Regions from separate parts of the Lysinibacillus sp. FSL W7-1291 genome, predicted to be linked through region 3. Evidence: riboswitches for the same ligand, from Rfam matches in the RefSeq annotation. Region 3 holds a riboswitch; each other region holds the start of a gene.

Region 1 (7,748 bases), 600 kb from region 3:
GTGCTTCGACAATTTGTCTTGTTCGGCGACCGCTTTTTGGGTTGTATAAAGCGATTACAAAATCCGCCATAGCGGCTGCCTCGACGCGCTTGGCAATTAAATTCCATGGTGTTAGATGGTCACTTAAACTAATCGTACAGGCATCATGCATAATCGGGGCACCAAGTAAGCTAGCACATGAATTGATGGCAGAAATACCAGGGACAATTTCTACCTCAATCCCCGTTGCTTCTGTCCAGCCTAGCTCAATCAATACCTCATACACTAATCCCGCCATACCATAGACACCCGCATCACCACTTGAAATGACTGAGACAATGCTTCCAGCCTCTGCTTGGCGAACCGCTTCCTGCGCACGGGACACCTCTTCGGTCATTCCAGTACTGACAATCGACTTCGCACTGACTAAATCTTGAATCAACTCCACGTAGGTTTTGTAGCCTATGATCATATCACTTTGTTGTAATGCCTCTACCGCCCGTGTCGTAATATGCTTAAAGTCTCCAGGTCCAAAGCCCACTACGAAAATTTTTCCTTTTTGCGCCATGTTGTTACCCCTCTTTCACCTTTTCGATCCCTTTAATGGCTGTCGTTTGTGCTGTACGCTGTAATGTACCTTCACGAAGTGTAAAGACATGTTCTTTGTATAAGGATTCATGATGTAAATCTTGTACAAGTGTTCTAGCATGCTCTGTTGATGGTACACGATACCAATTCCCTTGCGGATAGGCGATGACCACACAAGCATCCTTGCATCGTCCATTACAGCGCGTTCTTGTTGTATGTATCTCTTGATCAAGTGCTTGCTGTTGTATTTCTTCTCGAATAGCTAGGGTAATTTCCTCCCCACCTTTGTTCATGCAGCTACTACCATTACAAATAAAGAGATGTGTTTTCATCCCCTCTAAATTCCATGTTGTCATCTTCTGTCTCCCCTCATTTGCTTTCTGGAAAAAGAAAAACCTTTACTCTAATTACGAAGAGTAAAGGTTTTGTAGAAGCCAAATAAAAACGAATAAAATAAAATGCAGGTACTCGCTCTTGCTTCAACTTCTCCCTCCGAAAAGTTTGCATGCACAATCAAATAAGCAGGTTTCCTGACTTAAGCTTCATTTTACTATCGCACCTTCCCAAGTTTGCACCAGTGGCTTTGCGATTTCATCAGCTATTACAGTAGCGGGGGCTGTATTGGATTTTCACCAATTTCCCTATTATCTCGAGTTATTCGAGCACTTATCGACGTTTTATATGAAATTTATTATCTTCTTTATAGAATAGAAAACTGTCTCTATCATATCTCATTATTTTAAAATTTCAATATTTCTATAAAAATTTATGACAATTTTATCAATTTTGTGTGTAGACCAGGTATAAAAATTATAATATCTCCTTATTTATGACAATTCAGTAGTTATCAGAATCTTCTCTATTGACCTTCAATTGAAAATATTTTTAAAAAAAGTATAGCATATTTATGGAAAATCATGTTACACTTTGTCGTGAAATCTCACAACTTAATGTTTTTTCGGTGTAAAATACTTATCATTTTGCTTAAAAGGGAAGCCGGTTTGAGTCCGGCGCGGTCCCGCCACTGTATTAGGGAGCTTTATAGAACATGTCACTGTCCAACGGATGGGAAGACCTATAAAGTGTTGAACTAGAGCCAGGAGACCTGCCGAAAAATATGTGATCGTTTCAGCCTACGAGGATAGGTGTGCGGCTTAGCAGATGAGAATGTTATTTGCTTTTTTAGCTATGCACTTTTCCAACAACGGAGAAGTGCTTTTTTATTTACGCACGCTACATTCTAAAAATCTATTAGTAAGGAGGAAAGCTTTTGAAATTTTCATGGTGGAAACTTAGTTATTTTTTATTGGCCTTTTTACTCGTGCCAAAACGTGCCTTTGCTATGCATATCATGGAAGGTTTTTTACCAATCGAATGGGCTATTTTTTGGTGGGTCATCTCTATCCCATTTATTATTCTAGGATTGCGCTCCATTCGCAAAACAATTGAAGAAAACCCTGAAACCAAAATGCTTTTAGGTCTTTCAGGAGCCTTTGCTTTTGTGCTGTCGGCGTTAAAAATCCCTTCGGTTACAGGTAGTTGCTCCCACCCAACTGGTGTTGGACTTGGAACGGTTTTATTCGGACCTCTAGCTATGAGTGTCATCGGAACGATTGTTTTATTATTCCAATCTTTATTATTAGCACATGGTGGGATTACCACTTTAGGAGCGAACGCCTTCTCTATGGCGATTGTAGGCCCATTTATTGCTTACTTTGTCTTTAAAGGGGCTCAAAAAATAGGGTTGTCATTTTCACTAGCTGTTTTTTTTGCTGCGATGCTTGGTGACTTAGGTACATATGTTGTGACTTCTGTACAGTTAGCATTAGCCTTCCCTTCAGAGGTTGGCGGCTTTATGGCATCGTTTACAAAGTTCGCAGGTATTTTTGCCTTAACTCAAATTCCGTTAGCGGTGAGTGAAGGAATTTTAACGGTCATTGTGATGAATTTCTTGAAAAAGTACAATGTCAGCGAATTAAAAATGTTGCGTGTTTTCTCAACAAAGGAGGCACATTAGTAGATGAAACGAAATTTATTACTATTAGCGATTGTTGTGCTGTTAGCTATCATCCCATTGTTTATACAAAAAGGTGCAGAATTTGGTGGTGCTGATGGAGAGGCAGAAGCAGCCATTGGCGAAATCAATGCAGAATATGAACCGTGGTTTGAAAGCTTATGGGAGCCACCAAGTGGTGAAATTGAAAGCTTATTATTCGTGCTACAGGCAGCTATTGGAGCTGGTTTTATTGGCTACTTCATCGGCTATATGCGCGGCAAGCATAAAGAAGGTTAACCCGTTATGTTACTCATTGATAAGTATGCGTATCTTAATAAGCTAGCGTCCGTTCATCCGCTAGAAAAAATGATATTTTCAATTGGTCTACTTCTCGTAACGCTCATCATGAGAGATGAACGACTTTCACTCATTACATTTTTTGTAATGAGTACTTTTATCATTTTAGGTGCAAAAATTCCGCTTACCTACTATGTTAAGTTATTATTGCTACCTGGATTTTTCTTACTAACAAGTCTTGTATCCATCTTGCTGTCAATCACACCAGCAACTCATGTATTACCTGCCCATCTGTGGTCTTTTACGTGGATGAATTGGACAATTTTCATCGGAAAAGCAAGTGCCCTGTCCGCCCAACAATTGTTCTTTATTGTCCTTGGCAGTAGTAGTTGTTTATACTTTTTAATTTTGACCACATCCGTACAAGGGATTTGCTATGTGCTCCGACAATGGCGGCTGCCCTCTTTATTGGTTGAGCTTATTGAACTAACCTATCGTTTTATTTTTATATTTTTAGAAAGCATGTACAGAATACATCTTGCCCAGCAAGCGCGTCTTGGCTATCATTCTCCAATGCAATGGCTACGCTCCGTATCCATGCTTATTGTGGCGCTATTTGCTGAAATGTTTCAGCGTAGTCGTGAGCTTAATAATGCCATGCAGTCACGGGGTGGCGAAGCCGTCTACTGGCAAGAGATGGGCTCCTATAGCAAGAAAAATTGGCTAGGCATAGCGACACTGTTCCTATTCCTCATTGTATATGGAGGGTACTTCTCATGACAGCATTCTATTTTGAACTAAACCGCTTGTCCTATGCCTATGCAGATGGTACGAAGGCATTGTCAGACATTACTTTACACATTCCAAAAGGAAAAAAAATTGCCATCCTTGGTCATAATGGCGCTGGAAAATCAACATTGTTTCAGCATCTTAATGGTATTTTACAACCGTCAGCTGGGACGATTGTTTTTGATGGCAACGAGCTTCAATATAGTCGAAAAGCTTTAAAGGCACTTCGCCAGCAAGTTGGCATTGTTTTTCAAGATGCGGATCATCAACTTTTTTCAGGTACTGTCAAGCAAGATATCGCATTTGGACCACTAAATCTTGGCTGGTCTACCGAAAAAATCGAAGAAAAAATAGCATGGGCTGTTGCGCAAACGGAAATAGGCGATTTACTCGAAAAACCTATTCACTTTCTAAGCGTAGGTCAGAAAAAGCGTGTGGCGATGGCAGGTGTTTTAGCGATGGAGCCCTCTGTCCTCTTATTAGATGAGCCAACAGCAGGCCTTGACAATTATTATGCTACCCAAGTTCTACAGTACCTAGGTAAATTAGAAGACGGCGAAAGAACCATTTTACTTGCTACCCATGACATTCCCCTTGCTTATGAATGGGCGGATCAAATCATTGTCATGGAGGCAGGGAATATCATTTATAACGGAGACCCGATCGAGTTGTTTTATGAAGAAGAATTGCTGCAACGTGCACATCTCGAACGTCCATGGGTTTTTGATATGTTCATGACATTACAAAAAAAGAAGCTATTGCAGGAAAACATTACACCCCCCCGCTCCAAGTATGAATTACAACAATTAATAGAACAATTGTAGACAAAAGTCATCGAGAAATTCTCTCTCGATGGCTTTATCATTTTTTATTTTCTTTCATATTCAAAAATTAGTAAACTACTACGAAATCAAAAGATTCGATTTATGTTAGCGATACTTCAAATTCGTTGCGATGTCTTTGATGGTTTGGCATGCCAAAAACATATTGGATAAACGTAAAAGAACGAAGCGTGCAATACTTGGAAGTCCATCAGCTGAATAGAGGCTTTCTACTAATTTAGTTGTAAAACAAAAAACTTTAGACAATTCGAAGGAAAAAATAGTGAAAAATTTTCCTCCTTTACGAAACTTTTCTAATCTTTATCCGTATTAATAGAGTCGAGACTTAATTTATAACACCAAGGAGAGATAACAATTGAAAAGTTTGTTTAAAAAATCAGTCGCTATTGTAGCATCCGCTACACTAATGGTTCCAGCTGCTTCTGCCTTTGCTGAAGTACCTCAGCATAAAGCCAAGAATGTACTGGCAAGTAGTATGAAACAAACAGAGCAGAATGAAGAAAAATGGATGAGTAAGGATAAAATTGTTATCAAGCATTCAGGACTTGATAAAAATGTACATAAAAACATTGGCTCCAAAGTCATCCGCTCCATTCCTTCATTAGGCTATGATGTGGTACAACTGAATAAAGGCGTATCAATAGAAAAAGCAGTTGCTTACTATCTAAAGCAAGATGGCATTACAAGTGTATCTCCTAGCTATGTGTATCGCTCTTTTCAAACAGAAGTCGATCCAAAGAAACAAGAGATGTATCATTTAAACCTACTGCAAATGGATGAGGCACTAGAATTAGCGGGTGAGCATGATGTGACAGTCGCTGTCATTGATTCTGGTGTAGATTTTAAACACCCCGATCTAAAATCTCAAGTACTCCCACCCTATAATGCAGCAGCACCAGCGAATACTACTTATCCAGGTGATCACGGAACACATGTAGCTGGTATTATCGCCGCAGCTAAAGATAATGGCATAGGCGGACACGGTGTGAATCCGAAAGCGAAGCTACTACCCATTGACGTATTTAATGGCAAAGAAGGTGCAAATGATTTCATTATTGCACAAGGCATTTTGTATGCTATTGAACAGGGTGTTGACGTCATTAATATGAGTCTAGGAGGCTACGGGGAATCTCCACTGATGAAAGAAGCTGTTCAGAAAGCCGTTGACAGTGGTATTACAATTGTGGCAGCCGCGGGCAATGAATCAACAGATGAATACTCCTTCCCTGCTTCTTATGAGGGTGTTATTAGTGTAGGTTCAACGAATGAGCGCAACAAACTATCAAGCTATTCAAATTACGGACCGTCCGTTGATGTTGTTGCACCAGGTGAAGAAATTTATAGTACCGTTCATGATGACAAAAAAGGATCATCCTTCGTCAAATTCAGTGGTACATCCATGGCATCACCTGTAGTGGCAGGCGTCGCCTCTCTTCTTAAATCAAAATATCCACATTTAAAGCCGCATGAAATAGAGGCAATTTTGGAAATGACGGCACAAGATTTAGGAGCGAAAGGCTATGATCTTACCTACGGTCATGGACTAATCGATCCAGTCAAAGCATTGCAATTCGATTTAAATAAACTACCTAAACACTATTCAGAGTCGAAAGAAGAACGCATACAAAACGCTAAAGTTCTTGCTAAAAATACGTTAAATATCGAACACGGCGCTTTCGAGCAGCAAGATGAAAAGAAATGGTATAAAGTCGATTTAGACGCAAATGAATATGCTCAGCTAACATTAAAAGGTGCAAACAAATATGATTATGCCTTTGATTTATATTTCTACCCAAATAATCATAAGGGTGAAGTAGAGCCGATTCATGTCAATGATGTTCGCGTAGGAAAAAAAGAAGGTTATTTATTTAAAGCAGATCAAAAAGGGACGCTTTTAATTGCTGTCAAAGATCATAATGGTAGCTATAGCTTAAAAGGCAAATCTACTTACACGTTTACAGCACAAACGACGAAGAGCTTGCCAATTGATACATTAGATAAATCTACTATGGCGCCGATAAATAAGTTCCCTTATAGTACGGCAGGCAAAAACTATACCCTTCTGTCAAAAGATCAACAACGAGATCAAGATTATTTCACATTCTCTGTAAAAGAACCAACGACATTACAATTCGACCTGTCGGGTATTCCAGGTGTCACAGCCTCTATGGAGCTTTATCTTAAGGATGACTTTCAGCCGATACCACCAGAAGAAGCTGAGCAAGCTAAAATTGATGACAGCGAGGAAGAACAAGCCTATCCTATGCAAACAGCAAATGGTACAGCGAAAGGTGAAGCAGTTAGCATGATTATCGATGCTGTACCGGATCAGGAATATGTTTTAAGTGTCTCTAATGACAGTAATAGTGAGTTTTCTATGGAAATGTTCTTTAGTGGTGGTATTGAAAAAGAAGAAACGGTTAGTGAATCGATGATTCCTTACACATTAAAAGGTGAAGTGGTTACCCTTCCACCAGACGAAGATGGGCTACCGCTAAATGAAGCCATGTTAGAAGAAGGAATGCCAGAGGGACAATTACCGATTACACCAAGTAAAACTAAAAAACGCAATGAAATTGACAGCCTAATGGGTATGCTAATGAATCCAACGGCGTCAGGGAATCTAGAAAATGTTGAGCCGATTATAAAACAGGCTATACGCTTTGAAATTGGTGAAAATAAGAAAGCTTATTTCCAAACAGACTATGATGAGGATTATTTCTTATTTAAAACGAAGGAAGATGCCCTTTATAGTTTCAGCTTTATCAAAGGGATGAACCAAAAGCCTGCTGGTACCGTATTTGAATATGATGAGGAAGCAAAGGAATTAATCCCTGTTTCTTCCTTAACAAATGACCTTGGATTACTAGCACTACTGCTTGGTTCGACTGGAAATGAAAATGATGCAAAGGTCATCCCATTGAAAAAGGATAAAACCTATGTGGTCGCTGTTGTCAATGCTGGAGAACGATCTGCTGAACCTTATACGTTGAAAACAAAAAAAATCGGTGATATTCCAGCAGATTACAATCCAGACAATCATGAGGAAGCAAAAGCGCTGAAAGTTCAGCCAGGTACGACTTATAAAGACCATCTTATTTATCAAGATGATGTAGATTATTACTACTATAAGCAAGAAGGCAATGATGAAGTGATGAGTCTGCTTCTTTCTTCTACCCCATTTACAAATGAACAATTAGCTCAACTACCAAAAGAGCTTCAAAAAGAGTTAAAATTTGCTGGCTCTATTATAGAAG
Region 2 (7,748 bases), 170 kb from region 3:
AAAATAAAATCGATCAACATTTCTCAAAACATACAGTGGAGAAGATAGTCGAATCCTTAGACAATGACCCAAGCAAATTTGCACAAGAAACAAAGCAGTTGCTTCTATCTAAATCTCCATCATCCTTAAAAATTACATTAAAGCAGCTGATAGATGCTCAACATAAAACGGTAGAAGAATGCTTTGCGACTGATTTAATTTTGGCAAAAAACTTTTTAAATCATGAGGATTTCTATGAAGGGGTTAGGTCTGTCGTCATTGATAAGGATCGAAATCCTCAGTATATCTATCAAACATTCGCTGATTTTACAGATGATATACTTGAAAAATTCTTTCAAGACAGTAGTGAAACCGTAAAGAAGTAAGAACAATGATATCTTCGCTCAATAAATGCTGAAACCATCTACTTGTTAAGAGGTAGGTGGTTTCTTAAGTGTTGTTCTGTAGATTTTCATAGGGTTTTGTCAGAGAACGTAGAATGATATGTTATACTATAAAAAACGGAATAAAAGGATAAAGGTACAAATTCAATAGAATTTGTTTAAAAGGGAAGAACGGTGAAAAGCCGTCGCTGTCCCGCAACTGTAATTAGGAGCACATTTTAAAAACCACTGTTATGTATGTAATGGGAAGGGAAAAATGTGTGATGATCATAAGCCAGGAGACCTGCCTTTATCTAGTACAGCCAAAACCTACGCGGATAGGGGGTGTTGAGTGTGACGAATTACCTTCATCATACTCATAGTGCGACAACCAAAAAAAGAGTCTCTATTCAATATAGACGACTTATTTTATATTGGTTGAAGAACTATGAAGTATGTCAGTCATAGCTAGCATCTTCCCATTAGGGCAAGATGTTTTTTTATGAATAAATAGGGGTGAACAAGATGACATCACATTCAATTTCATTTTATATAAATCAGTTAAAGCAGCAAATTATGAACAACCTTTCTGGTGAGCATATTAGGCCTTTACAGCTTTATATTAGGAAGTTAATAGAAGAAAACCCAAATGATTATACATCTATTAATGATACCTATTTAACGATCAAGCTTGAATTAGTCGAGACATGTCATGATAGTAGATAAAAAATCTGAAGACATAATGGACAACATAGATATGAATCAAAAAGTTTTATATAGAAAATTGGATCATTTTGAAATGGAAAGAGGCTTGGTATTAGAAAGTTTAGACATTTTTCTAAGATGGAATCAACAAACACAATACCTTTCTGAAGACAAGCTTCAAAAGCTTTGGATGAAACTGGTAAGGAAGTATAAATTCTCTCTCGATGAATGGGAAAGAACTGCTGGTCATACAAATATCCATGCTTATCTAGTGAAGGAGCAAGGACATGGGTTACAAAAGTTGATGCGCTTTTACAAAGATCGCCACGGCATAAAATGGTTGGAAAATGCATTTCATTATGGAATGTCATTACTCATTGAAGTTGGAAAAATGCCTGGATTAGAAATGTTTTTCCTAACAAATTTAATATGTTACAGATGGGAAAAGGATTATTTAGAGGATGCAGATGTTCAACAGTTTTTTTGTCATTCAATAAATGGTAAAGTGAAGGAGGTCTATGAAAGTTTCAGGGCTTTCGATCAAGAACAGAATCTGTTAACCGCAACTACTCTCTATAAACTTTTATCAAAATATAATCCTCATTTTCAAGTGAATTCGGCAGCAACGCCTGAATTTTATAAGGAATTGTCCTTATTTGTCGAAATCGAGTAATCCATACGTTCGACATGTCAAACAGTCTATTATTCTTTAGAATATAGGCTGTTTCTATGTGAAATACGCTAGTATATTTAATGCTCATAGATCCGTAGTAACAAAAAATCTCGTACATAGTTTAGATACATAATGAATTAAGATATAAGTAATAGATGGTGAAATTCCTTCGAAAGTTATAATTGAAAATAATGAATAATCAAAAAATAAAGAAGTTTAGAATCTAGATTTACTTTTTATATGAAGGATGGTACACTTAAAACTATTGAACAACAACTATATATTGTGTTCGTTTTATATAGGTGCTACTATATGTAGTTTAAAAGGGAAGTTCGGTACAATTCCGACGCTGTCCCCGCAACTGTGAAGCTGACAATGATTACAACCACTGTGCATTCGCATGGGAAGGGAATCAGAGGATGAAGCAAAGCCAGGAGACCTGCCTCTATAAAACAATTAATCATTTCTTCGGGGATTAAGAAATGGGAACGTCAGTATTTTTGGTATGGTAACGTTTCCATTTAGCTATCTCTCTAGAGGAGATAGCTTTTTATTATATGAAAAGAGGGATTTCTATGAAACTTTATACGAAAACAATCTGTCCAAAATGCCTTTGGGTAAAATCTGAATTACAACGTGCAGGACTTGAGGCAGAAATCGTCAACATTGATCACGATGAACAAGCTAAACAAACAATAATCGATGCAGGTTTTTTAAGTGTGCCTGTTTTAGAAATGAATAATACATTTATAGGAGATGTTAAGGACATAGTTTCTCATATTGAGATGATTGTTCTATGATCGTTTACGCAAGTCGTACAGGAAATGTCCGGAATATTGTTTCCAAATTAAGGGCAGAGTCTGTTGAGCTCTCTGAGGAATTACAATTGAATAAGCCTTATCTTTTAATTACTTATACTGATGGCTTAGGCGATATCCCTGCAAAAGTGGAACGTTTTTTAGAAAAAAACAGAGATTTTTGTAAAGGAGTAGTTGCCAGTGGCAATAGTAACTTTGGGCACAACGTATTTGGGGCTGCTGGTGAGAAAATCGCTGCTACCTATCATGTACCCTTAGTGAGAAAATTAGATTTACGAGGCAATCAAACAGATTATGAAGCCATACAAACGTTTTATGAAACGAGGGTAATAAGATGAAAACCTATTTAAAGCTAAATAATGACGTACTGAATCGTTATAGTTCAACTGGGCTACTTGAATTAGAAAAGGATCGTGAAGCTACACGCCGCTACTTTTTAGAGTATGTCAACGTGCGTTTACGTTACTTTATTGATATTGAAGAAAAAATCCGTTATTTAGTTGATGAGGGCTACTACGAGAAAGCATTTATCGACATGTATGAAATGGAATTTATTAAGAAGTTGTACAAAAAAGCATATGATTATAATTTCCGCTTCCCATCCTTTATGAGTGCAAGTAAATTTTACGATAGCTATGCTATGAAAAGTCGTGATGGAGAAGAGATTTTAGAAAAATATGAGGACCGTATTGTCATTATCGCCTTGTATTTAGCACAAGGGAATACGGTGCTAGCAGAACGTTCTGTCGAAGCAATGATGGAAGCTTATCAGCCTGCTACACCAACAGCATTAAATAGTGGTAAAAAAGCACGTGGTGAATTAGTGAGCTGCTTTAAATTATCGATGGATGATTCCATGAATAGTATTGCTGAAAATATTGGTTATTGCTTAGAGCTATCAAGACTTGGCGGTGGGGTTGGAGTTAACTTAACTGATTTACGCCCTTTAGGTGACCCTATTAAAGAGATTCTAAATCGTGCCAGTGGTGTCATCCCAGTTGCTAAACTGTTAGAAAATTCTTTCAGTTATTCCAATCAACTAGGGCAGCGAAATGGCTCTGGTGTTGTCTATTTAAATATTTTCCATGCAGACATTGAAAATTTCATTTCATCTAAAAAACCGAATGCCGATGATAAAATTCGCCTCGCAACATTATCAACAGGAATAATTATACCAAGTATTTTCTTCGAACTTATGAAACGTGATAAAGATATTGTCTTGTTCAGCCCATATGATATTTTCAAAGAATATGGCAAACGCATGTCTGAGATTTCCATTTCAGATATGTACTATGAGCTACTTGATAACCCTAAAATTCGTAAAATTAAACGTTTGAATGCACGTAGGCTGTATACAGAAGTGAAAAAAGCACAATTTGAATCGGGCTATCCGTTTGAAATTTTTGATGATAATGTCAATGAAGTGCATCCTTTAAAAAACATCGGTCGCGTAAAAATGTCCAATCTATGTACCGAAATCCTGCAAGTTCAAGAAACAAGCATTATTACAGATCAAGATCAACCGAATGACTATGGATTAGATGTATCCTGTAACTTAGGGTCGATTGATATTCATGCAGCAAGTAAAGTAAATGATTTCGAAGCCTTAATCGATACGGCTATGCACCTATTAACAAATGTGTCGCAAATGACGCACATTAAAAATGTACCGTCTGTTGCAAAAGCCAATCAATTAATGCATTCAGTAGGACTTGGTTGTATGAACCTCCACGGCCATCTTGTGACGGAGGGCATTTTATATGGCTCCAAAGAGTCGATTGATTTCATGGATCGTTTTATGGAAGCGATGAACTTTTATTCACTCAAATCATCGATGGAAATGGCTAAAGAAAAAGCTGCAACTTTTTATCGATTTGAGGACAGTGATTATGCATCAGGTAGCTACTTTGACCAATATGTCAATAAAATCGACGAAGAACTATCACCTGTTGTGTTAAAAGCACTTGGCAATATTCCAATCATTACGAAAAACATGTGGGAAACGCTTAAGCAAGATGTGATGCAATATGGTCTATTTCATTCCTATCGTTTGGCTATTGCACCAACTGGCAGTATTTCCTACATACGTAGCTGTACGGCTTCTATTGCGCCATGTACTGAGCGTGTAGAGGTTCGTGATTATGCAGATAGTAGAACGATTTATCCAATGCCTCATTTAACAAATGATAACAGTCATTTATATGTAGAGGCATATGATGTTAATCCGTATGATTTAATTGATTTGTACGCTGCTTCTCAAAAACACGTTGACCAAGGTATTTCCATGACGCTTTATGTAACAGATAATTGGACAACTGAACAATTAGCTAAAGTATACATTTATGCATGGGTAAAGGGCATTAAGTCCGTTTACTATGTTCGTCAACGATTACAAAGCTTAGAGGAGTGTGTAGCATGTCAAATATAATTTATGAGGCGGTCAATTGGAATAAGGCAACGAGTGAACTTGCCCAAATATTTTGGGACCAGCAATGGAAGCAAATTTGGTTTCCTGAGGAAATTGCGGTCAGTAAAGATATCAAACAGTGGAAAAGCTTTGAGCATCAAGACACGTATAAAAAAGTGTTCGCGGGATTAACGTTACTGGATACAGTTCAGACCAATATAGGGATGAATCGTGTGGCCGCTTATACAGACGATTTACAAGAGAAGGCTGTCCTAACCGTTTTTGATGCATTTGAGGCAATCCACGCCAAATCCTATTCTTATATTTTTACAACGCTTTGTACAAACGAAGAAATAGATGAGTTATTTGAATGGGTCAAAAAAAATGAATTTCTACAATATAAGGCCAATAAAATTGCGGATATTTATAATAGTATCGAAGAAAACGATCCAGAAAGCTTATGGAAAGCGATGTTCTCCTCCGTTATGCTCGAATCTTTCCTTTTCTATTCTGGCTTTTTCTACCCGCTGTACTTAGGAGGACAAGGCTTCCTACGAAACAGTGCTGAGATTATTTCACTTATTTTACGCGACGAATCCATCCATGGTGTCGCAGTTGGATTTTTTGCTCAAAATCTATTCAAGCAATTTTCAAAAGAAAAACAAGAAGAGCTCAATTTATGGGGCTATGAGCTATTATTAGATTTATATCAAAATGAAATGAAATATACGGATGATATTTATGCGGAAACAGGATTATCACCTGAAGTGAGAGCCTATGTACGATATAATGCTAATAAAGCCTTAATGAATGTTGGTTTTGAAGCAATGTTTCCAGAAGAAGAAGTCAATCCGATTGTGATGAACGGTATTCGTAATGAAGGCTCCACATATGATTTCTTTTCACAAAAGGGAGCTACCTATGCTAAAGCAAAAGTAGCGCCAATTACAGATGACACATTTAATTTTAATCGTTAGGATGGAGAACAATGAACGTAGAAGTAAAAATCAAAAGAGTACACGCGGATGCAATACTACCAATGCAAGCCAATCCTGGTGATGCGGGCATGGATCTCTACTCCATTGAAGCAGTAGAAATACCAGCAGGCGTAGCCAAACTTATTAAAACAGGTATACAGATTGAATTACCTAAAGGAACGGAAGCCCAAATTCGACCAAGAAGTGGACTAGCATTAAAGCATAGTGTAACCGTACTGAATAGCCCAGGCACAATTGATGAAGGCTACAGAGGGGAAATCGGCGTTATTTTAATCAACCACGGCCAAGAACCGTTTATCGTCGAAAAATCTATGCGTATCGCCCAAATGGTCATTCAATTTGTCCCATCCATTCAATTAGTAGAAGTAGATGAATTATCACAAACGATCCGAGGAACATCTGGATTTGGAGCAAGTGGTACTAAATAGAATTGATTAGTTTAAAAAGATGACAAAGAAATCCTGTGTGTATATACATGCAGGATTTTTTTGTTGTCAGTAAGGATAGTCTGTTTAAAGCTTAGCAGAACTACACATGAAAGCAATGGACATTAAAAAAGATGACGTCGGTTACTTACCAAAGTCATCCCATTACGGCATAATCAACAACTACATCTAAAAATATCAACAGCTTTTAATTTTCATCTGTCTACCTAATAGGCAGCATATCACCACGAATATGTGCTCTTCTTTCTTTGTTCATCTTAGTAATTAACTAGATTCCAGATGAAAGATCGAAAGTATATGGTTTAAATTGGGATAATAATATAAAATTTATATATATACCATTTTTATTGTAGCTAATAGTGTTGGGATTGGGGGCGGAAGTTATAAAGAAGAAATTATGGAGTACAGGTTTATTACTAGTATGTATTTTTCTCGTTGCTTGTGAGTTCAATCAACAGGAAGGGAAAGAAGCGTCTACTATTGCTCAAAAGGTGAATACAGAAGAATTTATACCAAAGGCGATAAGCCCTGGTAATTTTAGTGAATACGATATGGCACTTAAGATGGATAATGACGGGAAATTTCAGCTAGAATCAACCGTTGTCGTTAAAAACCTCTCTACCGATGATTGGGAACAATTGATATTTTATTTTATACCTAATATGTTTACAAAAGCTGTCTCACCCGAACTGGAGCATCCATCTACCATTGCGTTCCATAACATTACCATTGATGGAAAAACGGCAGCTTACACCCTTGAAAAAGATACACTCAACATTCAGCTTCAAGAAAAATTGAAACCTCATCAAGAAATGAAAGTTTATTTTTCCTATGAGTTCACTCTGCCTGAAGAGGGCTTAAGATTTACGAAGAGTAATGGTAATTATCATTTAGCTCAATTTTATCCGATGCTTGCCACATATAGAAACCATCAATGGAACAAAGAAGATTATCGTTTTAGAGGAGAGACGTATCATACTACATTCAGCAATTTCAAATTAACCTATGACATTCCTCAGAAGTACACGTTGGTGTCTTCATTTGATCAAGAGGCATTTCCAAGCCCAAACAAAGGGTTACTTGAAGTTGAGAACGTGAAGGAAATATTTGTTGCTCTAGTAAAAGATCCAATACTAGTGGAAAAAGACGAAGACATCGCCATTAGAGTATTTGGATTTGAGGAAAATAAAAAGGAACTATATCAAGAAATAGCAGACGAGGCTTCAGCTGTCATAAATTATTTTGAAGAAATAATGGGGCCGTATCCTCTCAAACAACTAGATATTATCATAGATGGAATGGGCATGGAGTACCCAGGAATTGTAACAGCCCATACGAT
Region 3 (7,748 bases):
CGAAGCAGCACAAGAAGTAATTGATGGCAAATGGGATGCAGAATTTCTTGTAGACCCAATCCAAGGTGGAGCAGGTACATCCATCAATATGAATGCTAATGAAGTCATCGCCAACCGTGCCCTAGAAATCTTAGGGAAAGAAAAAGGTGACTATCACACAGTAAGCCCAAACAGTCATGTTAATATGTCCCAATCAACAAATGATGCGTTCCCAACAGCTATTCATATCGCTGTTTTAAATTTAATAGATGAATTATTAGTAACGATGGATTATATGCAATCGGTTTTCCATCAAAAAGCAGAGCAATTTGCACATGTCATTAAAATGGGTCGTACGCATTTACAGGATGCCGTGCCAATTCGCTTAGGACAAGAGTTTGAAGCTTATTGCCGCGTGATTAACCGTGATATCGTACGCATTCGTCAAACACGTCCAAATTTATATGACGTGAACATGGGTGCAACGGCTGTTGGAACAGGTTTAAATGCCTTCCCAGATTACATTAAATCCGTTGATGAGCATCTTGCTGAAATTTCTGGTTTACCATTAAAAGGTGCGACACATTTAGTGGATGCAACACAAAATACAGATGCTTATACAGAAGTATCAGGCGCTTTAAAAATCTGTATGATTAATATGTCTAAAATCGCTAATGACTTACGTTTAATGGCTTCAGGTCCTCGTGCAGGCTTAGGAGAAATCCTTTTACCAGCTCGTCAACCAGGATCTTCGATTATGCCAGGTAAAGTCAACCCAGTTATGCCAGAGGTACTGAACCAAGTTGCCTTCCAAGTGATTGGTAATGACCATACGATTTCACTAGCATCTGAAGCTGGACAATTAGAATTAAACGTAATGGAGCCTGTTTTAGTGTTTAACTTAATTCAGTCCATTAGCATTATGAATAATGTTTTCCGTGCGTTTACGGAAAATTGCTTAAAAGACATCGAAGCAAATGAAGAACGCATGAAAGAATACGTAGAGAAAAGTGTAGGGGTACTAACGGCTGTCAACCCACATATTGGCTATGAAGTAGCAGCACGTCTTGCGCGTGAAGCAATTCTAACAGGTCGTTCTATTCGTGAGCTTTGCATTGAAGAAGGTGTCTTAACAAACGAACAATTAGACTTAATATTAGATCCATATGAAATGACACACCCAGGTATTGCTGGCTCTAGTATCATGAATTTAAAATAATTCCAACATCAAGACTGTAGACATGCTTTACGAGCTGTCTATAGTCTTTTTTTATGCAATCATCAATAGGCTTGTGTCTTTGTTCTTATAAAAGAGAGCGTATCCTTATGATTTTTAGGATTTTTCAACTATAATAATGGTATGGAAGACATATTTTAGTTGGGGGAATTTGGAATGAGTTTACGAAAAAAGAGTTTACTTGGCTTTGCAGTTTTAAATGTCTTAATGATTATTATTCTCTTTATTGATTTAGCCAATGTAACGACATTAGAATGGCTTTCGACTGTATTAACCATCGTAGGAATAGCCATTACATTAGCTTACACCGTATATGTTCATTACAAAGTGATACAGCCTATCAAACAATTAACAGAGGCTGCACAGGGTATTACGGCAGGCCAATTAGATACAGTTGTCATCGAGGTTCGTGACAAGAGTGAGATTTCTCAGCTAGCGCAATCCTTTTTAGAGATGCAGGAACAATTACGCACAATGACACAAAAAATTGCGCACAGCTCTACAGATTTATCAGCAAGCATCGAAGAATTATCCGCAAGTACGAATGAAATTACGGTAGCTGTGGAAGAAGTCGATCAACAAATGGAGAAAACGTCAGAGGGCTTGAAGCAAGCGGCACAATCTGCCAATGATAGTGCTAATGCTATGCAAGAAACTGTCGATGGAATCGGACGAATTACGGAAGCCACTCAGGATGTGTTTGATCATGCAAAAGATGCCAATGAGATTGCAGGAAATGGAGCGAATATTTTACATGTGGCGAAGGAACAAATGAAATTTATTTCTTCTTCAACCGAAAAAACGAGCGGACTCATGCAGCAATTATCCAATAAAATGACAGATATTAAATCGATGACTGAGATGATTACAGCTATTACGGACCAAACGAATTTATTGGCATTGAATGCCGCCATTGAAGCAGCTCGAGCTGGAGAACATGGGAAAGGCTTTGCAGTTGTGGCAGAGGAAGTGCGTCAATTAGCAGAGCAATCCAAGCATTCTGCTGCACAAATCGTGGACTTAGTAGTGGGCATTGAAACTGACACGAAACAGGTAGCATCCTCAGTGGAGGAGGATTTAAAAAATGTTCAGCAGGGTGTCTATGTCATTGATGAAGCAACAAAATCCTTTGGCACGATTTCACAGCATGTTAGTCAAATGACGAGCCAGCTTGAGGATATTTCAACAACAGCTGAACAGCTTTCTAGCAGTGCCAATGAAGTAGCTTCCACTGTGACAACGATTGCTAATGGTATGGGTAAGCTATCGCATTATACAGAGGCTGTTTTACATTCAATGGATGAACAAACAGCCTCAATGCAAGCTGTCAATCATGTGACACAGGATTTAAGCGTACAAGCTGATAATTTACAAAAGCTAACAAATCAATTTCAGGTTTAAGCAAGAAAAACATATTTTCAAGGTTTTTTAGCCCTGAATAGTTATCTAAGAACAAGATGATTTTGCCTCCACAGATAGCTATGCACAAAGGTGGTTTCAGGCGATAGATAAGTAATTTGAAATGCACTTCCTGTCATTAGAATGGGAAGTGTTTTTTATTGGCGGACCAACGTAATTAATTTCTTAGTGAAATCCTTAGAGATCACGTAGATTGTATGCGTAACCTTAACCTACATTCAGCTACTGATTTGTCCTTTTTCACCTTACCAAAGGTGATAGCCATATTTGTTTCTAGCCGTATCCTCTATTTACACCATATTGACAACACCTTCATTTTGGCAGCTGTTGCCATCGCTTCTTGGAATAATTTGAGTGATTCTTCATTCCCATCCTCTTTAAAAAAATCGCTATTTACCTTACCAAAAGAGATGCTAACCTTAATCAGCTTCCTCTCTTCATCACAGCCTAAACAAATGCTAGTAGAGAGCCTATGATTACGTGCAATGCTTCGCCTTTATAGACTCAATAAAACCATTATTTCCTGTCGTAGCGCTATCTTCTTTGTAATACATTAAATAAATGACAATGAAAGGGGCCAGGAGATGGGCTTATTTGATGGATTAATCGGCAATGCGAGCGAGGTGAATTTAGAAAAATTACAGGAGGAGGTCCGTGATTTATTGATTCCAAACGAAACAATCAAAAATGCCTATAAAATTATAAGAGACACGTTTATTTTTACGAATAAACGATTAATCCTTATCGATAAGCAAGGGGTGACTGGCAAGAAAACCGAATATCATTCCATCCCCTATAAAAATATCGTTCATTTTTCAGTAGAAACAGCCGGGACATTTGATTTAGATGCAGAGCTCAAAATATGGGTGTCAGGCAGTTCGTTACCGATTCAAAAAAACTTCAACAAGGCGACGAATATTTACAAAGTGCAAAGTGTTTTAGCGCAGTATGTTTTGGGGACGTAATGTATGGTACTAAAAGCCCGCATTTATGCGAGGCTTTTTTGTTGTGTGCTTTGAAAACCCCCTGCTATGCAGGGGGTTCCAAAGCTTTTAGCTATGGACAATAAAAAAACTCCAAACGTACAATAAAGTCAGGTCTAGTCAACCGACTTCGTACGAAAGGAGCCACCATAAATGGATAATAAAAGTTTAGCACATACAACGTGGAATTGTAAGTATCATATCGTTTTTGCGCCAAAGTATAGAAGGCAGATTATTTATGGTCAAATTAAAGCAGATGTTGGAAGAATATTGCGCCAATTATGTGAAAGAAAAGATGTAGAAATCATAGAGGCAACAGCCTGTCCTGACCACATTCATATGTTGGTAAGTATTCCACCGAAATTGAGTGTATCTGCGTTCATGGGTTATTTAAAAGGGAAGAGTAGTCTAATGATTTTCGACCGACATGCGAATTTAAAGTATAAATACGGTAATCGTCAATTCTGGTGTCGAGGATACTATGTGGACACAGTCGGCCGAAATAAGAAAAAGATACAAGGGTATATAAAAAATCAATTACAAGAAGATATCCTGCAAGATCAAATGACGATGAAAGAATTCATTGATCCATTCACAGGAGAAGAAATCAAGAGAAAGAAAAAATAAGTAAGCCGCTTTAGCGGTTTGTGTGAAAACGGAGTGCGGTTGGCAGACCATTCGAAATGTCTTTAGACATGGGCCAGTACCCCAGCGTTTCACGCGCAGAGCAAACCACCAGTTATACTGGTGGTTCTGATTGTGCAAAGAAAGGATGATATAGATGAGGAAATTACCTTGTGAAGGGTGTAAGGGATTCCAGTTCCGATTACGAAACAGGCACATAATGTAGAGAAGGTGTTAAGAGATAATGAAGTTGTTTAACTAAGAAGGACACATATATGGTAATATTTATTTAAAAAAGATGGAGTGAATTATGAGTAATTCTATTAATTATAAAATATGGACGGTGTGTATGATTCAAAGTGAAGAGAAGGTTTTACTTCTGGATAGACAGCACGACCATTTCAAAGGTTTTATTCCACCGGGTGGTAAAGTTGAATTTCCTGAAAGTATTGTAGAAAGTGCTATCAGAGAAGTAAAAGAAGAAACGGGGTTAGAAGTTAGAAACCTTATTTATAAAGGGCTTTATGAATATGTTAATCCAGTCGCAAAAGATAGATATATGATATTTAATTACATAACAAAGGATTTCGAGGGTGAACTCTTGAAAGATGCTCCAGAGGGGAAAGCGGTTTGGGTAGATATAGAGAACGCATATAAACTTCCTATGCAGCCATCGATACGGAGAAGATTTCCTTTATTTTTTCAAGATGGAACATTTGAGATTCAAGTTGAATGGAACCACGAAGAAAATAAAGAAGGGAAAGTTACTATACGTCACACCTAAAACTTGTTATTGGACTGACAGGGGGCAATCGTTCAATAGAGCAGTCGCTTTTCAATAACATCGAGGTCAGTTCAATACATATATATGTGAAGAATAAATAATGGGGCTTAAATTTACCCACTTTGTTAAATAGTTTAACTTTCAATATCTAAATGGTAGAGAGGGATTAAGAATAGCTAGAGAAAATTCTAAAATAAAAGGTGCTTGACCGTCCTTTTGTTTATTTAACGAACGGTGCATATTGTTGAAGAAGAAATTTTATAATAGTGATTTATTAAAGAATAGGGAAGTGGCAGTAACCATGAACTACATAATCAGATTAGCGAATGAAAACGACTTATCGGGTTTATGATAGTAGAAATAATAAAGATCTATTCACGAATTATTTAAAGCAATTTGCAAAAAAGGAATTATATTTGGTAATTGCTGAACAAGACGCACTTATATTAGGTTTTGGAGTTCTTAAATTAAAAGGTACTTTGCTTCCTAAATTAAGTGACCTATATGTAAAAGAGGATTATCGTGGTAATGGTATAGGTTCAGACTTAATGAGGTATAGAGAAAATATTGCAAAGAGTTTAGGACATTCTGAAATATTTGTGAGTGTTGACCCGATAGAAAATTCCAACATGATAAAGTTAATTAGCAAACACGGTTACGAACCTATCTCTTACCTATAATAAAACCTACACAAGAATTGATTTCAAGAAGTTGTTGAAATAACGGGGCTAGTTGAACAAGATTTAAACAACTTTAAAGAGCCTTCTTATAATATAATTTTTGTATTTTTTGATTAGAAATAACTTTATTATCATTTTACAGAAAGCAATTAAAGTGATGCTCAGTGTGACATGAGGAAAACCTAGTATTCTATGCATCCATTTTACATGGAATTATTTTGAAATAATTAGTATTTTTTAGCATAAATTGACTTTGGACATACAATACTTTACAATGATTAGCTAAGGAATAGAGAATTTTCGCAAATTTCCTTACCAACTGAATAGCGTGTAGTAATAGGTGTAAATTGCGTGCAATTTGCTTAAAAGGGAAGTCGGTGCGAATCCGACACTGTCCCGCAACTGTAAATGTGAGCGACTTTTCAGCAACCACTGTCAAATGATGGGAAGGAGAAAAGTGGCAATGACCATGAGTCAGGATACCTGCCTGTTACGAGTACACACCAGTAACCTACGAGGAATAGGAGGTGGCATGTTGACAAAACAGAATGCTCTGTTCGTCACGGTACGTCAAACGCCCAAAGTAAATGAAGGGGTTCGCAATCGGGCTCATTTACACATACTTAGGGTTTGTTTGGCATTAGGTGATGAACGAAGATAAGCGAAGGATTTCCTCAAAAATGGTAGGAAGTCCTTTTTGTTTTGACATTATGTACGCAAAGGGGATGCATGTATGACTTCTTTAGATATGAACATTTGTAAGCAGCCACGCACAGAAGTTGCCAAGAAAGCGAAAACAAGAATGGCGGTCGAATCATTGATTGACCAATTATTAGCAACGAAGCTGATCCGCAATGATCGCTTCTTTGACCAAATTTTATATAATAAAGAAATTATTTGGATACAAAATGGGGATGTGGACGGGCATCTTTTCGCGAAGGCAGCGGTAACCGATCAACTGAAAACGAAGACCAATAGCTTTATGATGTATATGCCGACTAACCCGATTGTCTATGAGGTTAACGGGGAGTCATACCATTTAATTACACGCATTGATTCCACACGTGCCAAGCCCAACCTTGACCGCCTGTCACTGGAGCCAAAGCCTGTTTTAAGTGCAGCGCGTGTCAATGATGTATTATGCTCGATTGTGATGCGTTTTTATGAAACATATATCCACGATTTAGCGCCTCAACATGATAAGTTAATAGCCTTTGTGCAGCAGGAATATGCCCAATTTATTGAAGCGGTTCAGGCATTAAATGATTACCATTTCAACTGGCATCCACGCGGCAACGGTCACGAGCTATTGCTGCAATTAATTGATCAACTGCAAATTTTAAAAAGTTATCCTGGTAAAGTGCTAGTTGATTTCACAAACACGCATGACTACGTGATTGTCGAGCCTGCATACCTTGTGCACAGTCCTACAAAGAAAGCAGTAGGTGCATTATAAACTCAAGCCCTCCATCAAACGGAGGGCTTGTTTTTATTTATTTGAAGGGAGGGGGTAAATACTCTCGTTCGAGCAGGGAATACTCGCGGAAGCAGATGAAATACTCTCGTTCGAGCAGCGAATACTCGCGGAAGCAGATGAAATACTCTCGCTCAAGCAGCGAATACTCGCGGAAGGAGATGAAATACTCTCGTTCGAGCAGGGAATACTCGCGAAAGGAGATGAAATACTCTCGTTCGAGCAGCGAATACTCGCGGAAGGAGATGAAATACTCTCGTTCGAGCGGGGAATACTCGCGGAAGGAGATGAAATACTCTCGCTCCAGCAAGGAATACTCGCGCAAACAGGGTAAATATTCTCGCTCAAAGCAAGTAAACACCCGCGCAAGCAAACGGCTTCGCGCGGGCAGGATCACCTACTTACAGACAATGCATGGCTGCTTGTGCTTCGTGCCAAGGAACAGAATATCCTTTGCCCTTCGCACAAAAGATGCTGGAGGAGCTGTATTCTGGGTCGGCATTTTTATCGTAGCCCATGTGCGAAATAATTTCCTCTGCATTATGGCATACATCATAGCCATCAAATT
Region 4 (7,748 bases), 160 kb from region 3:
GCGGGTGTGAAGGCAAAATAGCATGATATAATTGTTGTGAAGCAGGATGCTCATATGCTCCATCCTTGCCAATCTCCTCCACTAGCCGACCATGCTGCATGACAAGGATACGGTCTGACATAAAACGTGTTGCCTGTAAATCATGCGAAATGAAAATGTAAGCAAGCTGTCGCTCTTTTTGAAGTGTTTGTAGTAATTGTATAATCTTTTTTTGTAAAATCATATCAAGACTGCTAATCGCTTCATCTAAGACAATTAATTTTGGCTTTAGCGCAAGAGCTCTAGCGATGTTGACTCGTTGCTGTTGCCCCCCACTAAGCTGCGAAGGATAGTTTTGAGCCATTGCCCTCTCTAACTCTACACAGTCTAGTAATTCCCTTACTTTATGTTGTCGCTCTGTTTTGCTAAAATGCTCGAAATTCAGAAACGGTTCTTCGAGTATTTCAAAAATCGTCTGCTTCGGATTAAATGAATGATAGCTATTTTGAAAAACTGCCTGTAAATCTCTACGTATTCTTTTTTTATGCTTGCTTGGTGCTTCGTATAAATTGACACCTTGAAAGAGCAACTCCCCGTTTGTTGGTCGTTCGATTCCTAAAATAATACGACCTAATGTGCTTTTTCCTGAACCACTTTGACCGACTATTCCTAGACATTCCCCCTCCTGAAGTGAGAATGACACCTTCTGTAATACGGGAACTTCCTGCTTACGCTGGAATAGAAATGGTCTTTGAGCGTAATGCATATCAATATTTTTCACGTCTAGCAGCGTCATTTTTTCACCTCTAAAATAGCATTCTTGCTTGTAATAGTTTCTTTGTATAGGCATGCTGAGGTGCATCAAAGAAATCATAGACATTCGTTTGCTCAATGATTTTTCCTTGATACATAACAGCCACATCGTCAGCTAGTTCAGCAATAACACCTAAATCATGTGTAACAAGAAGTATGGCAGCTTCTGTTTCTACGCGAATACGATCAAATAGTGTTAATACTTGTTTTTGATTGATCGTATCAAGAGCTGTCGTTGGTTCATCAGCAATATAGAGGGAGGCTTGTAGCGCCAATGATAAGGCAATCATCACTCGCTGTAGCATGCCACCACTCAACTGAAAAGGATAATAATGTAAAATCTGCTCTGGATTTGGTAAATGCACTTTATGTAAGGCATCAAGAGCTATTTGTCTCATTTCTTTTTTGGTCAGCTTAAAGTGTGCCTTTAATGTTTCTCTGAAATGGCTTTCAATCGTTTGGATACGATCGAAGGCAGCGGATGGATTTTGCAAAATCATCGAAAGATGCCGCCCACGATATGCTCTTAATTGAGTAGCCGAAACATTCATTAAATTTTCCTGCTGATAAAGAACTTCCCCTTGTGTCACCTGTGCGATAGATGGTAATGTTTGCATGATGGCATGGCAAAGCATGGTCTTGCCACTACCACTTTCTCCTATGATTCCTAAGACACGCCCTTTATAGGCTGTCAGATTGATAGTGGTTAATACATTTTTCTCCCCAATTTTGACGTTTAAATCTTTCACTTCTAAAACCTTCTCCATAACTTCACCTTTCACGAATCAAACTTCTTTAAACAATTGGCTAAATGATTAAACAATAACACCACTAGGACAATGGCAAGCCCAGGATAAAGCATTAAATCGGGATGCTGACGGATATATTGTTTCCCTTCATTTACCATCATGCCCCATTCTGGAATCGGCGCCTGCACGCCCAGACCTATAAAGGAAAAGCCAGCGATTTCTAAAATGACTTTCCCGATATCTAACGCCACAATCGTGACAATAGCTGGCAGTATGTTAGGGATATAATGGCGAATGATTAATTTAATGCCTGTAGTGCCAGTAATCTTAGCAGCTTGAATAAAGTCTTTTTCATTCATCCCAATACATAAACTTCGAACCATTCTGGAGTAATAAATAAGCTGTGTAAAAATAAGGGCTATTAAAACATTTTTTAAGCTAGGGCCTAATACACCTAAAAGTCCAAATGCAAGTACCAGTGTCGGAAAAGCTAATAAAACATCACATATTCGAATAAATACCACATCGATTATACCTCTTTTCAACGCTACAAAGGCACCAAGTAGGACAGCTAAAACAATAGCAACGACTTGAATGAAGAGTGCGGATCCTAATGAATAGCGAATACCTAAAAGCATGCGAGAAAAGACGCATCTTCCTAAGTGATCTGTACCAAATGGGTAATCCCAGGAAGGGGCTAAAAATTTCTTAGTTATATCGACAGCTAACGGATCATGTGGCATTAAAATGGGTGCAAACAATCCCAGTAAGACAATGATTACAAGGAGGGATAAGCTAAATAACCCTAGAATAGGATCTCTTCTTTTTCGTAATCGCTTCATGTCAATCTCTCCTGTCCTTCATCATCAGATGAGGGTCCAATAGACGATGCAATACATCTGTGCATAGATTGGTCAACACATAGATCACAGCAATAATCAATACATAGCATTGTACAACGGGGTAATCTCTGTTCGTAATGGATTCGATTAAATACCTACCGAGTCCTGGCCAACTAAAAACTTGCTCCACAATTACAGCTCCACCTAGTAAACTACCGAGCGTCATACCTAATAAGGAAGTCAAAGGTATGGCAGCATTTCGTAACACATGACGTATGAGGATTACAGAATTTTTTAATCCTCTTAGCTGCGCATATTGAACATATTGTTGCTGTAATTCTTCCTGGATAGTGGAACGAATAAACTGGATGAACAGACCAATGGTTGGCAATGCTAGTGCGAAGGCTGGTAAAACTAAATGAGCGAGTGTACCCTTTCCGTTTGTCGGAAAGAGCCCTAATTTTAAGCTAAATAGATAGAGCAGTAGGAAACCTAACCAAAATGTTGGAATGGATACGCTCAATATGCTAAAGAATCTAATGATTTTATCGATGATGGCATACTTAGACAATGCACTCATAGTCCCTAATGGTATACTGAATACTAAAATGAGGACAAATGCGGCAAGAGCTAATTCAATGGTTGCAGGTAATTTCGCGAATAGCTCATGTGCTACTGGTAATTTACTCACAAAGGATGTACCAAAATCTAGCTGTAAAACGCCTTTTCCCCATAGCAAATATTGAAGAACGAAAGGTTTGTCCGTCCCTAGTTCTTCGCGTAATGCCTGAACAGCTTCCTCGGTTGGAGCAACTCTTGCCAATCGTAGGATGACCTCAGCAGGCTCTATCGGTACAAAACGAATAAATACAAAGGTTAGGATGGAAACTCCTAGTAAGACAAACGGCAAAGTCAAAATTCTTTTTAAACAAAACATCCATGTCGATTCATACATGCTGTCACTTCCTACTCACTCCTATGATAAAGAGAGAGCTGTCTTTGCAAGACATACTCTCTCTTTTTTATTACTCTTTATCCATTTGTGCATAGGGAATATCATATTCAGATGCACGTGGAGCAAAATCCTTCATATATGGTTGATAAATTACATTATTTGTTTCGTAAGAGATAGGATAGAAAAGTGCTTGATCATGGAATATGGATAAAATATCCGTGTAAAGCTGCACTCGTTCCTCTTCATCTGTTCCCACTAATAATTGATGGATTTTCGTATCGATGTCTGTGGCGTTAGGTAAGCCTAATTTTGCCTCATAAACACCACTAGCATTTGGCGTAGCTGACTCATTTGCAAAGCTATGTGGGTCGGTTGGTGGTCCGTTTGTACGCCAGAAATTAATATCCACCTGATCATCCATTAATTTTTGAAGACCGACCATCACATCCGCACCTTCTAAATTCAACTGTACCCCTATTTTTGCTAGTTCACCTTGCATTAATTCCGCCATTGGCTTTTGGATTGCATCTGTTGCGATGTAGATTAAATCTAATGATAATGGTTGCCCGTTTTTCGAACGAATTTTTTCGCCCTTCTGTAACGTCCATCCTGCCTCATCTAGTAGTTGCTGCGCTTTTTCAGGATTATATAAGATTGGCGCTAACTCTATATTGGCATAAGGAATGGCATCCCAAAATAATGTGTTAGCCACTTTTTCTGTACCATGTGTAATACTGTCAACCATTTGTTCCTTATTGATAGCATATTGAATGGCCTGACGAACCTTTAATTCGGCTAACGGACCCGACTGAGTATTGAAGAGTAACGCTTTCGTAGACAAAGGCTCAGAGGTAGCGGTTTTGTATTTACTGCTATCTTTTAAATACGTATAGTTATCTAAACTAATGATGCCACGACCATAAATTAAATCTAATTCCTCGTTTTCAAATGCTAATGAAATCGATTCTGAATCTGGGATAATTTTAACTTTAATTTGTTTTACGAGAGGCTTTTCTCCCCAATAGTTTTCGTTGCGACTAAATAAAGCATATTCATCTTTTTTGTACTCGGTTAATACCCATGGACCTGTTCCAATAGGTGCCTTGATCGAATCTTGTGTCGCATCTCCGGCTGGAAATCCATTATCCCCTAAAAAACGGAATGGTCTTACAAAGGCAAGCTCGTTTAAGACAGGATAATAAGGTTCATCTAATTGCAAGCGAATTGTAAAATCATCCACTTTCACAACCTCTTTCATATGGTTGACCATACCCATCCAAGAATGCATTTCCCGATCCGCTAATACTGCATTGAAATTACGAATCACATTATCTGCATTAAACGCAGTTCCGTCTGAATACTTAACACCTTTTCTTAAATGAAAAGTATAAGTCGTTTTATCTTCTGATATGTCCCAGCTTACTGCTAGCTTTGGACTAACAGTTCCATCGTCGTTGTATTCCACCAAGGATTCATAGACCATCGCTTGTGCGGTCATTTGATTGGGTAAATATGTATGGGGGTTCAATGGGCCGACATCTAATGGCCACCCAATTGTTATCATTTTTTCATTTGTTTGCTGTGTTCCTGTCTCTCCCTTTTCTTGATCTGTGCTTGTACAACCAGCAAGTACGCTGAAAGTTAACACAAGGATGAAGGGAAGTACATACTTAGTCAATCTCATTTTCTGTCTCCTATCTCTATTCGTGGTACAAATGAATCTAGTTATAGATAGATGGAAAGAAGGTATCAACAATGCGTTCAAATTTTTCGAGCTAACGAGTAGAAGTTGATTTGCATTGTGCTGACACCTTTTCAAAGTTTGTGATATCCGCTAGAGGCTTTAGGCACACCGACATTGCCACAGGACGTGGTGCTTTTTGACGTTCAGAGGGCATTTAAACAGCCATTGACTATTTATCTTCTTCTATAGAAAAAGAAGTCTTCTGTATGTGCTACTACAAAAACATTTGCTGAATCAAACTAAAAAAACCTTATTCTAAAAAAGAATAAGGACAGAAAAACTTACAATGAGTAAGCCTCCATCCATCTCCCTATCTTTCGTAGATCATCAATGAATCTCCTTACAAGCAGGCATTCTGGCTCATGAATCATGATTTTGCTTCACCTTCCCAAGTAATCACTTAGTGGTATTTGAAACAAAACTCCTCATTTACAGCTGCGGGACAGCATGGGATTTACACCCATTTTCCTTTTAATTGAATGAAAGTCTTTTTCACTCAAACTTGTAATGATCGCTATGAAATTCGTTATAAACATAACATGCTCGATTGTTCACGTCAATTTTATTTTCTGAATATAATAAAAATCTTAAAAGAATAAAACAACAAAAGACCAGGTCCATTTTTTTCCTGGTCTTTGTTGTATTTCGGAGAGAAGATGTAGTAGTTGTAGTAGATTTATAAAATGATGTCGTTATCTCGAGATAGATTGTTGTACTTCCTGGCGTAATGTTTTCGTTGCAGCAACCATATTAGCCAAAGCTGCAACAGTTTCAGTTTCTTTTCTTGTTTTTAAACCACAATCTGGGTTCACCCAAAATTGATGGGGATCTAACACCTGTAAACTATCTCTCATAATAGTTAGCATTTCTTCATTGCTTGGCACACGAGGACTATGAATATCATAAACGCCTAAGCCAATGCCCTTTTGATAAGGTTGCCCTTGCAGTGATGTAATGAGCTCCCCGTGACTTCTTGATGTTTCAATGGAAATCACGTCTGCATCAAGTGCACTAATCGGTTCGATGAAATCGTTAAATTCGCAGTAGCACATATGTGTATGGATTTGTGTTTCATCTTTGACACTAGCTGTAGCTAGCTTAAAGGAATTAACAGCCCATTCTAAGTAAGCTCCCCATTCTTCTTTTCGTAGCGGTAAACCTTCTCTTAGAGCTGGCTCATCCACTTGAATAATTGAAATACCTGCGTTTTCGAGTGCCTCAACCTCTTTGCGAAGTGCTAATGCAATTTGATAAGCGACATCTTTACGTGACAGATCGTCTCGTACAAAGGACCAATTTAATATCGTCACTGGTCCTGTCAGCATACCTTTTACAAAGCGCTTTGTTAAGCTTTGAGCATAGGCTGACTCTTTTACAGTTATTGCTGAAGACCACGCTACATCTCCATAAATGATCGGTGGCTTAACACAGCGTGAGCCATAGGAAACGACCCATGCTTTTTTTGTAAAGGCAAAGCCAGTCAGCTTTTCACCAAAGTATTCGACCATGTCTGTACGCTCAAATTCACCGTGAACGAGTACATCGATATCTAGTTCCTCTTGTATCGTAATCCAGCGTTTTGTTTCCTGCTCTATAAATGCCTCGTAGGCTTCATTCGATAATTGTTTTTTACGCCAAGCATTACGATTCCTTTTCACCTCATCGGATTGTGGGAAGCTTCCGATTGTTGTTGTTGGGAATAGCGGTAACGCTAACGCTTGCTGCTGCATCTTTTGACGCTGAGCAAATTCACTATGTCGTTCAAAATCTTGCGTTGTCACAGTTTGAACTGCTTGATGGATCAACTTGTTTTGACGGATTGGATGGTTTTTTAGAGCCTCAATTGCCTTCATACTTTCAGAAAAATTATGCTGTAAGATACCCTCTGTATCTCGTCTACATTTAGTTAGCTCCGTGATTTCTACAATCTTTTCATCTGCGAAGGCTAAGGCATGCTTCAGAACAGGGTCAATCTCATTTTCAAGAGCAGTTGTGATCGGTACATGTTGTAGATTGCTGGATGGTTGAATCCATAGCTCTGCTGCATTACTTAAATGCTCAATTGCCTGAATTGTAGCATTGACCTCCGCTAAGTTGGAACGCCAAATATCACGTCCATTAACAACCCCGACTGCCAATACTTTGTCCTGAGGGAAACCATATTGACGAAGTGACGCCATATTTCCTTTATAGCCATGAACAAAGTCTAGGCCAAATCCTTCTACAGGCAATGTAATCAATGTTTCATAGCTGCATAATGCTTCAAAATAAGTTTGCAGCATGATTTTCGCTTCTGGAACCGCAACGGCTAACTGGTCGTAAATCTCTTGCACAAGCTTGATGTCTGCTGGATCAAGGGTTGTGACAAGTGATGGCTCTTCTAGTTGAATCCAATTTGCACCTGCCTCCACTAATTCTTTTAATACTTGCGTATAGAGCGGTATTAGAGCTAATAAGTATTCAACCTGTGTGAATTTGCTATAGCCTTTTGTTAACTTGCAGAATGTATAGGGACCAATCAATGTTGGCTTTGCAATAATACCGTACGTTTCTTTCGCCTCTAAGAAATCGGCCAACACTTTATTTTCTGTTAGTTTCAAGGCCTGTCCCTCGTATTCAGGAACAATATAGTGATAGTTTGTATTAAACCATTTTGTCATCTCACT

The links. A riboswitch is a leader RNA that binds a small molecule or an ion and turns the genes downstream of it on or off. The one in region 3 is predicted to bind cobalamin.
Region 1: another riboswitch for cobalamin. It lies ahead of NST76_RS13185 (energy-coupling factor ABC transporter permease); the one in region 3 lies ahead of NST76_RS10450 (hypothetical protein).
Region 2: another riboswitch for cobalamin. It lies ahead of NST76_RS11235 (glutaredoxin); the one in region 3 lies ahead of NST76_RS10450 (hypothetical protein).
Region 4: another riboswitch for cobalamin. It lies ahead of nikA (nickel ABC transporter substrate-binding protein); the one in region 3 lies ahead of NST76_RS10450 (hypothetical protein).

What each region holds. Positions count from the first base shown of each region.
Region 1 is NZ_CP151994.1:2,721,381-2,729,128, forward strand. Features, by position in the region: gene cobJ (precorrin-3B C(17)-methyltransferase) at 1-547, opposite strand, end outside; gene NST76_RS13180 ((2Fe-2S) ferredoxin domain-containing protein) at 552-923, opposite strand; cobalamin riboswitch at 1,070-1,252, opposite strand; cobalamin riboswitch at 1,510-1,695, shown strand; gene NST76_RS13185 (energy-coupling factor ABC transporter permease) at 1,838-2,584, shown strand; gene NST76_RS13190 (energy-coupling factor ABC transporter substrate-binding protein) at 2,588-2,860, shown strand; gene cbiQ (cobalt ECF transporter T component CbiQ) at 2,867-3,640, shown strand; gene NST76_RS13200 (ATP-binding cassette domain-containing protein) at 3,637-4,473, shown strand; gene NST76_RS13205 (S8 family peptidase) at 4,847-7,748, shown strand, end outside.
Region 2 is NZ_CP151994.1:2,300,874-2,308,621, forward strand. Features, by position in the region: gene NST76_RS11220 (enoyl-CoA hydratase/isomerase family protein) at 1-365, shown strand, start outside; cobalamin riboswitch at 501-689, shown strand; gene NST76_RS11225 (hypothetical protein) at 888-1,088, shown strand; gene NST76_RS11230 (hypothetical protein) at 1,075-1,740, shown strand; cobalamin riboswitch at 2,024-2,202, shown strand; gene NST76_RS11235 (glutaredoxin) at 2,316-2,540, shown strand; gene nrdI (class Ib ribonucleoside-diphosphate reductase assembly flavoprotein NrdI) at 2,537-2,896, shown strand; gene nrdE (class 1b ribonucleoside-diphosphate reductase subunit alpha) at 2,893-4,986, shown strand; gene nrdF (class 1b ribonucleoside-diphosphate reductase subunit beta) at 4,974-5,942, shown strand; gene dut (dUTP diphosphatase) at 5,954-6,391, shown strand; gene NST76_RS11260 (M1 family metallopeptidase) at 6,772-7,748, shown strand, end outside.
Region 3 is NZ_CP151994.1:2,126,190-2,133,937, forward strand. Features, by position in the region: gene aspA (aspartate ammonia-lyase) at 1-1,198, shown strand, start outside; gene NST76_RS10425 (methyl-accepting chemotaxis protein) at 1,373-2,617, shown strand; gene NST76_RS10430 (PH domain-containing protein) at 3,220-3,600, shown strand; gene tnpA (IS200/IS605 family transposase) at 3,772-4,245, shown strand; gene NST76_RS10440 (8-oxo-dGTP diphosphatase) at 4,553-5,026, shown strand; gene NST76_RS10445 (GNAT family N-acetyltransferase) at 5,353-5,706, shown strand; cobalamin riboswitch at 6,028-6,212, shown strand; gene NST76_RS10450 (hypothetical protein) at 6,440-7,162, shown strand; gene NST76_RS10455 (hypothetical protein) at 7,200-7,505, opposite strand; gene NST76_RS10460 (translation factor GTPase family protein) at 7,582-7,748, opposite strand, start outside.
Region 4 is NZ_CP151994.1:2,283,636-2,291,383, reverse strand. Features, by position in the region: gene NST76_RS11170 (dipeptide/oligopeptide/nickel ABC transporter ATP-binding protein) at 1-775, opposite strand, end outside; gene NST76_RS11165 (ABC transporter ATP-binding protein) at 786-1,574, opposite strand; gene NST76_RS11160 (ABC transporter permease subunit) at 1,571-2,383, opposite strand; gene nikB (nickel ABC transporter permease) at 2,385-3,338, opposite strand; gene nikA (nickel ABC transporter substrate-binding protein) at 3,409-5,022, opposite strand; cobalamin riboswitch at 5,410-5,603, opposite strand; gene metE (5-methyltetrahydropteroyltriglutamate--homocysteine S-methyltransferase) at 5,775-7,748, opposite strand, start outside.